2 regions of the Exiguobacterium sp. EA-TM-5 genome follow, and region 1 is predicted to be linked to the other one. Evidence: riboswitches for the same ligand, from Rfam matches in the RefSeq annotation. Region 1 holds a riboswitch; the other holds the start of a gene.
What was found. Region 1 has a riboswitch for S-adenosylmethionine ahead of msrA (peptide-methionine (S)-S-oxide reductase MsrA). Riboswitches for the same ligand answer to the same signal wherever they lie in the genome.
Positions count from the first base shown of each region.

Region 2: linked by a shared signal. The riboswitch ahead of ACV3PA_RS06145 (methionine ABC transporter ATP-binding protein) and the one ahead of msrA (peptide-methionine (S)-S-oxide reductase MsrA) in region 1 are both predicted to bind S-adenosylmethionine.

Region 1 covers NZ_CM132670.1:40,430-45,946, reverse strand. Annotated here, with positions in the region: gene ACV3PA_RS00225 (DMT family transporter) at 1-144, shown strand, start outside; gene ACV3PA_RS00220 (Crp/Fnr family transcriptional regulator) at 160-828, shown strand; gene ACV3PA_RS00215 (DMT family transporter) at 841-1,323, shown strand; gene ACV3PA_RS00210 (MFS transporter) at 1,377-2,582, opposite strand; gene ACV3PA_RS00205 (ArsR family transcriptional regulator) at 2,612-3,208, opposite strand; gene msrA (peptide-methionine (S)-S-oxide reductase MsrA) at 3,418-3,948, opposite strand; SAM riboswitch class I at 4,043-4,146, opposite strand; gene ACV3PA_RS00195 (M20 metallopeptidase family protein) at 4,209-5,387, opposite strand; gene ACV3PA_RS00190 (putative quinol monooxygenase) at 5,465-5,517, shown strand, end outside.
Region 2 covers NZ_CM132670.1:1,186,873-1,192,389, reverse strand. Annotated here, with positions in the region: gene ACV3PA_RS06155 (MetQ/NlpA family ABC transporter substrate-binding protein) at 1-804, opposite strand, end outside; gene ACV3PA_RS06150 (methionine ABC transporter permease) at 837-1,502, opposite strand; gene ACV3PA_RS06145 (methionine ABC transporter ATP-binding protein) at 1,499-2,521, opposite strand; SAM riboswitch class I at 2,599-2,703, opposite strand; gene ACV3PA_RS06140 (bifunctional cystathionine gamma-lyase/homocysteine desulfhydrase) at 2,761-3,927, opposite strand; gene ACV3PA_RS06135 (PLP-dependent cysteine synthase family protein) at 3,920-4,843, opposite strand; gene ACV3PA_RS06130 (S-ribosylhomocysteine lyase) at 4,840-5,304, opposite strand; gene ACV3PA_RS06125 (class I SAM-dependent methyltransferase) at 5,308-5,517, opposite strand, start outside.

The DNA of each region.
Region 1 (5,517 bases):
TTATTACTCGTCGCGCAGATTTTATGTGCCTTTCTGATTGATTTAAAAGGATGGTTCGGTGTCTTAAAAAAACAAGGAAATCGTGGTCAATGGATTGGTGTGGGTCTCATGCTTGCAGGAGTTGCGATTTTCTCACTTGCTTAAAGGGAGGGGACGAACATGGAAACCGTCATCCAACAATATGGACTGGATACGATTTTAACGGAAGAGACGCGCGATTGGTTGCGTCAAGAAACCTTCCGAAAAGGGGAACTCCTCTGTACGACCGGTGCGATGATCGACCGGATGTACTTCATCGTCGCAGGCAAGGTCAAGATTTCTGCTGCTTCGTCAGAAGGGAAACAACGGATTTTACGATTCAAAACACCACTGACAGTGATTGGTGACGCCGAGTTCATCAATGAACGGGAAGTGTTGAATACGGTTGAGGCGGTGACCGATGTCGAGGTGTTGAGCGTGCCGTATACGATTTTACGCGAGCACAATACGACGAACGCCTTTCTACAATTTTTACTACGAACAATTACAGCGAAGTGGTATGCCGACTCGAAATCAGCGTCTCACCACGTACTCTATACGGTCGAGGAGCGATTTGCAGGCTACTTATTATCGATTGCGTCCGAAGCTAGTGACAGTTTGTTTTATCAGGAAATGCGGACGTCGAACTTACATGACGTCGCCGACTGGCTTGGGACGAGTTATCGCCATCTCAACCGGATCATTACGAAGTTGTGTGAGGAAGAAATTCTTGTTCGACGACGTGGCAAGATCATCATCGTTGATTTGGAACGGATTCGCGAGAAGGCGAACGGTAACAGCTATGAGTAAGGAGGAACGAACATGGTAATGGGCATCGTGTGTGCCGTATTGGCAGGGATGTTAATCAGTTTACAGACGGTATTGAATGCTCGGATGAGTGATGCATTCGGCGCATGGGCGACGACGACGCTAGTTTTCTTCGTCGGCTTCATCGGAGCAAGCATCACATATGTCCTGTTTCGTGGTGGAACGATCGGACAGATTCAAAACGTGTCACCACTTTACTGGTTCGGTGGACTCGTCGGTGTCGGTGTCGTCTTTTGTGTCATGCGCGGGATTCAACTGCTTGGTCCGTCCGTCGCGATCTCTGTCGTGTTGATTTCGCAGTTGAGCTTTGCCCTCGCCGTTGATACGTTCGGTTGGTTCGGTTTGCCGCAAATCGACTTATCGTTTGGTCAGCTCATCGGTCTCGCTGTTATGGTGTGTGGCATCTTCGTCTTGAAACGGTATCAAGTCGTGGCGCCGGAACAACAGGCAAAGGATCAAGTAGAACGTGTTTCATAATAATTGAATACAGAACGGAGACAGTGGAGTTCCAATACACTGTCTTTTTTGGACTAATCTTCCATTTGGATCATGCGTTTTCTGAAATAGAGCGAGAGGACAAGGATAAGAAGACCACAGTACAACATAATCGTCGTGATCGAAACGTGAAACGACAGTAGAAACGAGAGGAGGGCATAAGATAATGGAACGAGACCGTTGGACGATGCGTTGACGACACTCATGACACGTCCCATCGTCTGTTCTGCGCACTGAGACTGGATAAATGTAATGATTCGAATATTGATGATCGAAGATAGGACACCGAGTGATAAAAGGATGATTAAGTACAACCACATCTGTTGAACTTGACTAATTAAGCAGAGGAATAGACCTAAGGCGCCAATCAATCGAACCGATGAGGTAAGCCCATTTACTTTCGTCTGCGCAAAACCACTCCAGACCGCTCCTCCGAGCATTCCCATTTGATAAGCCCCTTGCATATAACTTAAATCCATCGCGTCTCCTTGTAGCACATCATGAACGAGTAGAGGAATTCCGAGTAAGAGCGGTCCGAAGAAAAAGAAATTGACGCAGATGACGAGAAAAAGTGTCTGCTTGAGTTGCTGAAAGTATAGAACGTAATGAAGCCCTTCTTTTAGTTCAGATAGAGCGGAATGCTGGAGTGCTCGCTTAGTCTTAGCCTCACGAATCCCATACGTGAAGAGGAGCGTCAGACAGAGCGTCCCGAAAATCACGAGAAAGACATGTGAGTAAGAAGAATAGCTGAGAATGACTCCGCCAAGAATTGGACCTGAAAAGAGCGCGATTTGATTTGATGTTTGAATCAAGGAGTTAGCTTTAGTAAGTTGTTCGTTTGGAACAAGTGTAGGCAGTAAAGAAGCATTCGCGGGTGAATAAAATGCATCTACACTGCCGAATAAAAAGGCGAATCCTAAGATTGTTAGCAATGTAAGCTGATCGGTATGAAGTAACATGAGAAGACAAAGAATAAAACTGATCCGCAGACTACTTGAGATGCGCATGATCGTCGAACGTTTATAGCGATCAGATAAAACGCCACCGAACAACATCAAAAAAATACGAGGTAACAAGGTAGCCATTAGGACGAGTCCGAGAAAGGATGCCTGGTTTAACGTATGGATGACATACCATTGTTCAACAAACAGATAGGTTGAGAGGGAAAAGGCGGAGCACATGCCGGATCCCCATAAAAACAAAAAGGCGCGATTTTTAAATAGGGATTGTTCCGTATTCATTTCAACATGTAGCATCATATACCTCCAGATTAGACGTCGTCGTTCTCAAACAGTGGTTTATCAATCGCAAAGGCGGTCGTCATGATGTAAAAGTGTTTTCGATCTTTTTCGTCAGGTGGAGATTGTGTAAACGCTTCTAATAAAGCACGATACTTTGTAGCAAAGCGTTGAAAGTCGGCTTCAGACATCGTAAGTTCTTTTTGGAGCGATAAGCTCATCCAGTCTTCGACGTTTGAAGACACGGGAGAAAAAGCAGTTGTCGGAGCGGTGAGGACGCGTGTTTTTGCCCGGTCCAGTACCTCAAGATACGATTGTCGGGTTGCCTCTTTCGTCTCGACGAAGTTCAGAAGATGATCAGCAGGAATGTATCCTCGAGCGATCGCTTGATAGTATTTCAATAGATTGCCACCTTGTTCTTCTGTTCGAACGAGGCGAATCAAATCATGCTTTTCAAGTTCCCGCACGTGATAGAGCACTTTTGCGCGTGATAATGTCAGTAAATGAGCTAACTGGTGTACCGTATGTGGCTGTTCGACGAGAAACATGAGGATTTTTGTTCGTAACGGATCGCTGATCACCTTTAACTGTTCATAGCTTTCTAATATATGAATCGCTTTTTGTTCCATCCAATCATCTCCTTTTTAACCGGTTAACTTTTATTAACCGTAAAACAAAATGCCCTTTTTGTAAACGATTACAAATTTATGTAAAGGTTTCTCTGAACACAAAAACTGACTCCATTGACATACTCGCTGATTCCCATCCTATAAAAGTAGGTGTGAGAACAAGCGAAATGTTTGAAGTCAGTTTCAGCTGTTTCTTCGGTTCGAGACGATTAAACCGTCGTCGTATCTTTCCATTCCTGTTCAATGAAGGCATCACGACCAGAGGCAGCACGATCTTTTTTGTAGTGTTCTGGATTTTTCTTATGGAAGTCTTGGTGGTACTCTTCCGCTGGATAAAATTCAGAAGCGGCATCGATCCGCGTTACGATTGGTTGTTTAAAACGATTACTTGCGGCAAGAGCGTCACGAGAAGCGATTGCTGCTTCATGCTGCGCATCCGTATGATAGAAGATTGCTGGCGCGTACTGCGTGCCGCGATCTTGGAATTGACCTTCTGCATCCGTCGGATCCGTTTGTGGCCAGTAGAGTTCAAGTAAACGCTCGTACGGGAACAGGCTCGGATCAAACGTGATTTGAACGACTTCAAGATGTCCTGTCGTTCCTGTTTTTACTTGCTCGTATGTCGGGTTATCGACGTGTCCGCCCATGTAACCTGATACGATTCCCTCGATTCCTGGTAATTCTTCAAATGGTGTCACCATGCACCAAAAACATCCACCTGCAAATGTTGCTTTTTCCATCTGTCTCTTCCTCTCCGTGGGAAATCCCCATTGTATGTCTGACAGCGAGAAAACGAAAACGACTCCTTCGCTTGGTTGCAAAAGGAGTCGCCGCTTTTTATCAACCAAAGCTTTCGCTTTGCTGGTCGTAGCACCTTGCTATGCGCAGGTTGCTGGGACGTCATCGATCCAGATCTCTCGGTCCACTCTTGATAAGGGTATATGAAGTTGATGTCATTCGTTATCATTGTTGTGATGATACCATTTCATAAGAAATAAAGTCAATCCTTAGGATTCAAGGCACGTAAAACGGTCGCTCCGAGTGTTTTTGCACCAATCAGTAACGCCTGTTCGTTAATCTCGTACTGCGGATGATGTTGTGGATAATTGACGCGACCGTCCGTATATCCGGAGCCGGTAAAGAAGTAACTTCCCGGGACATGCGTTAGATAATGTGCGAAGTCGTCTGCCGCCATCATCGGTGTGAGTGCTCGAACAGATGCTTCCGGTAAGAAAGAAGCGGCCTCTTGGACGAGTTTTGTCTCGTCCGGGTGATTCCAAAGCGCCGGGTAACCCGTCGTGAAGTCAATCGAATACGAAGCACCGATGCCAGCACACGTCGTTTTAGCGACAAGATCGACTTCTTGTCGAAGCTGATGCCGCAGTGTCTCGTTGAACGTGCGGATTTCGCCGACGATGCGTGCCTCACCCGTGACGATATTTGGAGCCGTTCCTGCATGGAAAGAACCAATTGCGAGAACAGCAGGCTCAAACGGATCGACCCGTCGGCTGACGAGGTGTTGTAAGTTACAAACAAGCTGCGCACCGGCGACGAGCGCATCTTTTGTTTTGTGCGGTGCTTGGGCATGCCCACCTTGACCGTGGACGATGATTTCGAATTCGTCGATGGCACATAGTGTATGTCCTTCCCGAAAACCAATCGTGCCAACGGGTAAATCATTTTCAAGATGTGTCGCAAAAATCGCATCGACCCCTTCGAGGACGCCAGCTTCAATCATTTGGATTGCGCCACCAGGGAAGACCTCTTCACCATGCTGGTGGATGATTCGAATCGTTCCTTGCAATTGAGCACGTAACGGATAAAGGGTAGCAGCAAGAGCCATCACCATTGCTGTATGACCATCGTGTCCACAAGCATGCATGACACCAGGATGAATTGACCGGAAAGCGAGTGTCGTCTCTTCTTGAAGGGGTAAGGCGTCAAAATCGGCGCGGATAGCAATCGTCGGACCAGGTTGTTTGCCTTCGATCGTCGCGACGACCCCACGACCTCCGACGGCTGTTTGATGAGGAATGCCACATTCTGCGTAAAAGGCGGCAATCCGCTCTGGTGTGCGGACTTCCTGAAAAGAAAGTTCCGGATGCCGGTGGAAATCACGGCGTAACGCGATCATTGTTGGTTCGAATTGTTCAAGTGCTTCAAAAAGTTGAGTTTGCATCTTCAAGCTCCTTTGACGTGTGTCTTTTCGTGAAAAGGGGTACAGATACAGGTAATCACGAAAGGGGATCATAAAACATGGGAGAAATCGTCGTTAACGCTGTACTTACGATCAAAGCAGGTCTCGCGGA
Region 2 (5,517 bases), 1.1 Mb from region 1:
GTACTTGTCGAGAATCCAATCTTGGTTTTTCTTTTCGTGTAGTACGTCAAGAAGTGCTGTGACACGCTTGTCTTTTTCATCGCCATTACGTGTAACGATGATGTTGACGTATGGTGACGACTCATCTTCTGATGCGATCGCATCTTTCAATGGGTTCAGACCGTTATCGATCGCATAGTTTGTGTTGATGAGGACTGCGTCGCCTTCATTGTTTTTGTAAGCTTGCGGAAGAAGCGATGCCTCGATGTTCGTCTTGAACTTGAGTTTCTTCGGGTTCTCTGTGATATCACCGAGTTGCGCGTCTGTCGTTTTACCGTCTTTGAGTTTGATCAACCCTTCGTTTTGAAGGAACGTCAAGACACGTCCGCGTTCCGCGACGTTTGAGCTCGTTAAGATCGTTGCACCGTTTGGCAACTTATCGAGTGACTTGTATTTCTTCGAGTAGATACCGAGTGGTTCAACGTGGACGCCACCTGCGTTCGCGAACTTATACGATTTGTTTTCTTTCTCTTGTTGCTCGAGGTACGGTACGTGCTGGAAGTAGTTCGCATCGATTTCTTTTTCAGCGAGTGCCTTATTCGGAAGCACGTAATCTTGGAATTTTTGAATCTCAAGTTTGTAGCCTTTTGCTTCGTATTCTTTTTTGACGTGTTCAAGGATTTCAGCATGCGGTACGTTCGATGCACCAATGACGAGTGTCTTGTCATCGCTGCCTGATCCTGATGATTTTTCACCACATGCAGCAAGGCTGATTGCTAAAACGGATACAGCGGCAGTACCTACGAATTTTTTCCAAACTTTCATGAATGATTCCTCCAATATGAATAAAATTTGAATTAACGTTTATCGATTTTTTTAATCAACAAGTCACCAATAATTTGGATGACGAAGACGATCGCTAAGATTAAGAGTGTCGCAATAACGATGACATCGTTTTGGGAGCGCTGGAATCCTTCGATGAAGGCCATGTCCCCCAGTCCACCTCCGCCGACTACTCCGGCCATTGCCGTGTAACCGACAAGTGCAACGAGTGTGACCGTGATTCCCGAAACAATAGCAGGTAACGCTTCCGGGATTAAGACTTTATAGATGATTTGGAACTTCGTCGCCCCCATCGATTCCGCTGCCTCGATGACACCTTTATCGACTTCGCGCAACGCGAGTTCAACCATCCGACCGTAAAATGGTGCGGCACCAAAAATCAATGCCGGTAATGCTGCTGTTGGTCCGAGGAACGAACCGACAATCGCTTTCGTAAATGGAATCAATAAGATCAGTAAGATGATGAACGGTATCGAACGGAAGACGTTGACAATCAAGCTCAAAATCGAATAGAACGCCCGGTTCTTGAATAACAATTCTTCGTTTGTTGCAAATAATAGTAAACCAATGATCAGACCGAGAACGAATGTCGAGAGACCTGCGACTGCCGTCATATAGATCGTGCTACCTGTCGCTTCCCACACCATGTCCCAGTCTAGGTTGTCAAAGAATGAAATCATCGGTGATCCACCTCCACTTCAACATCACTGGCTTGAAGCTTCGTGATGACCGCTTGTGTTGCTTCTGTTTCCCCGATCAACTGAATGAACAGTGTACCGAGTGCCCCTTCCTGTGATTGACCAACGTTTCCGCCGATGATATTGAACAGGACTGGTGAATCTTTCATGACTTCCGCAAGGATCGGGCTTTCCGCTGTCGATCCGACGAACGTCAACTGAACGATTTTACCGGTTGGGTACCGTTCGCGGAGTTTCGCGAACGTCAACTCGTTTTCTGACGGTGACGTCAACTGTTTGACGAATTCTTTCGTCATCGCTTGTTTCGGATGACGGAAGACTTCTGCGACCGGTCCTTGCTCAACGATTTTACCGGCTTCCATGACGGCGACCCGGTGACAGATTTTTTGAATGACGTGCATCTCATGTGTGATCAAGACGATCGTCAGTTTCAGTTTTTCATTGATGTCGACGAGTAACTCAAGAATCGAGTCCGTCGTTTTTGGATCGAGTGCACTCGTTGCCTCATCACATAAGAGAACATCTGGGTTCGATGCCAGTGCTCGAGCGATACCGACACGTTGCTTTTGACCACCAGATAACTGTGACGGGTAAGCCCCTTCTCGTCCATCCAGACCAACAAGTTGGATCAACTCCGCGACTCGTTCTTTGCGGCGTGCTTTCGGGAAGCCACCGAGTTCGAGTGGGAACATGATATTTTCTTCAACAGTCCGTGACCAGAGTAAGTTGAAGTGCTGAAAAACCATCGAGACATTCTTGCGGACGCCTCGTAATTCTTTTGGTTTAAGTGATGTCATTTCAACACCGTCGATTTGGATCGAACCACTCGTTGGTGCCTCGAGCATATTAAGCAAGCGAATCAGAGTCGATTTCCCTGCTCCGGAATAACCGATTATTCCAAAAATTTCACCGCGCTCGATTGTCAGGTCGACATTCGCAACGGCTTCGACCGCTCCGCGCTTTGAGCGATAAATCTTTCCTACGTCTTGTAAACGAATCACAACTGTCCCTCCTAAATAAAAAAAGTGCGCGCGTTTTTGAGCAAACGCGCGCACTTTTCAGTACACAAAACCATTTGCTCTCATCTCCCAGACTTTTGTCTGCTGGAATTAGCACCACTTCGGATTAGATCCGCGGTTGCCGGGTTTCATCGGGCCAGTCCCTCCACCACTCTCGATAAGAGTTTCGGTATTAAGTTTGTAGAATATATTCTGAATATTAGCAGGGGTTATTTTTGTTGTCAAACAGTTTTTTCAGAAACTTTTTCGAGGAACGTGAAAGCACGTGTTAAGTCTTCTTTCAAATCTTCCGCATCCTCAAGTCCAACTGAAATCCGAACGAGACCATCTGTGATCCCGAGTTCTGCCCGACGCTCTGCTGGGATTGACGCGTGCGTCATCCGTGCAGGAACGGAAATCAGACTCTCAACGGCGCCAAGACTCTCAGCGAGTGTGAAGAAGTGTGTTGCCTCGACGAGTTTTTCTGCGTTCGCTGCTGAACCGACATCAAAGCTGATCATCCCACCGAATCCAGTCGCTTGTTTCGCTTGGATGTCATGTCCAGGGTGCGATGCAAGTCCTGGGTAGAAGATGTTCGAGACGATGTCTTGTGCTTGTAAGAACGCAACGAGATCATGGGCTGTTTCTTCGATCGCATCCATCCGAATACCAAGCGTACGAAGACCACGGACGAGCAAGAAACTGTCTTGCGGTCCAAGAACGCCACCTGTCGAGTTTTGGATGAAGTGCAGTTCTTCGCCGAGCGCATCATCTTTGACGACGACAAGACCAGCGACGACGTCCGAGTGTCCGCCGATGTATTTCGTCGCACTGTGCAAGACGATGTCTGCACCAAGTGCGAGTGGTTGTTGATGGTATGGTGTTGCGAACGTATTATCGACGACGAGTTTGAGATCGTGACGTTTCGCGATCGTTGCGATTGCTTCGATGTCTGTCACTTTCAACAACGGATTCGTCGGTGTTTCGACATAGACGATCTTCGTGTTGTCTTGAATCGCTGCTTCCGTTGCTGCAAGATCCGTCGTATCGACGAATGTCACTTGGATGTTGAACTTCGGTAAGACGCGTTGCATCAAGCGGAACGTTCCACCGTAAACGTCATCTGTCATGACGATGTGGTCACCAGACTCAAGCAAATGGAAGACGGCATGGATTGCTGCCATACCAGAACCGAACGCAAAACCACGTGCGCCGCCTTCAAGATCCGCAATCAAACGTTCGATGCTCGTCCGTGTTGGGTTCGCTGTCCGTGAGTATTCGTATCCGTCTTTGAGTTGACCGATTTTATCCTGCTTGTATGTGCTTGTTTGATAGATTGGTGGTGTGACGGCACCTGTTGCCCGGTCGACACCTGTTCCTCCATGAATCAATGCTGTCTTCTTACGCATGAGTTTCGTCCACCTTTTCAAAGATTTGTTGGCTTAAGTAGCGTTCGGCACTGTCTGCGAAGACCGTGACGATCGTACTGCCGGGGTGACGCTTCGCGATATCAAGGACAGCAACGAGCGCTGCACCTGCTGAACTACCGACGAGTAGTCCTTCACGAGCGGCAAGTGTATGGACCGCGTCAAATGCATCGCGGTCAGAAATCGTATGAATCTCGTCAACGAGCTCACGCGGCACGAGACTTGGCCATTTTGCTGTACCGATGCCTTCTGTCTTGTGCGGACCGGCGGGACCACCGTTTAAAACGGAGCCTTCCGGTTCGACGATCGCTGCTTTTGTGCCGAGACGTTGTTTTAAGAAGTCCGCTGTTCCTGCAAACGTACCACCTGAACCACAACCGGCAACAAACCAGTCGATGTGCGGTAAGTCTGCAATCAGCTCAGGACCGAGTGTCCGCTGATACGTGACTGGATTCTCTTCGTTTTCGAATTGTAACGGAACGTAACTGTTCGGAATTTCCTGACCGAGTTCTTTTGCCCGGTCAATTGCCCCTTGCATATCAAGTTCAGTCGGCGTGTTGACGACGGTAGCGCCGAGTGCCCGCATCAACGTCTGCTTTTCCTGACTGAATTTTTCTGGAACGACACAAATGACTTGTAGATCGTATTTCTTAGCGGCGAGCGCCAAGCCGATGCCGGTATTGCCGGCTGTCGGCTCGATGATCGTACCGCCTGGTGTCACATGTCCGTTTTCGATTGCTGCATCAACGAGTTGAATGCCAAGGCGGTCTTTGACGCTGCCCCCAGGGTTCATCCATTCGAGCTTCGCCAAAATGCGCGTACCAGCAGGCAAATCGAATGAAGTGATCTCGTAGAGTGGTGTGTTTCCGACGAGGTCGCGGACGTTGTTCGCGATCATCCGAAGACGATGTCCCATTCATCACGACCGGCAAGCATTTTCTCGGCATAGTGCTTCGCTCCTTTGAGGTCATGTGCGCTTGCAAATCCACATTGGACTTCGTTTTGCGCTGGAATCTCTTCTGCTGCGAGGACGTCATTTAACGTCTTCTCAACGAGTTCGCTCATTTTTTCGACCGAGTCGAAGTTCATCATCGCCATGTAGAAACCTGTTTGGCATCCCATTGGCGAGACATCGATGACATCATCCGAGTAGTTGCGGATGTTTTCAGCAAGTAAGTGCTCGAGTGTGTGCATCGCACGCATCGGCATTTGCTCAACGTTTGGTTGTGTGAAACGGATATCGTATTTGACGACTTGGTCTACTTTACCTTCTTTATATCCTGCGACGCGGATATAAGGTGCTTTGACTTTCGTATGATCCAGGTTAAAGCTTTCGACGTTCATTTTTTGAAGTGCCATGATTTATTCCCCCATTTTCTCGGCTTCTACGAGCCAGACGAAGTGATTGTATTGTGTGAAGTTAACAGTGAATCCCCGTGCTGTAAACAATTCTTCCATGACTGGAATCAACGGGTAAAACTCGCGTTCGAGATCGTCCGCTAACGCGTCAAACCCTTGAGCGCGTGCTTCGCGGATCGTTTGCAGGCGTGCCTCTTCTGAGACGAACATCGT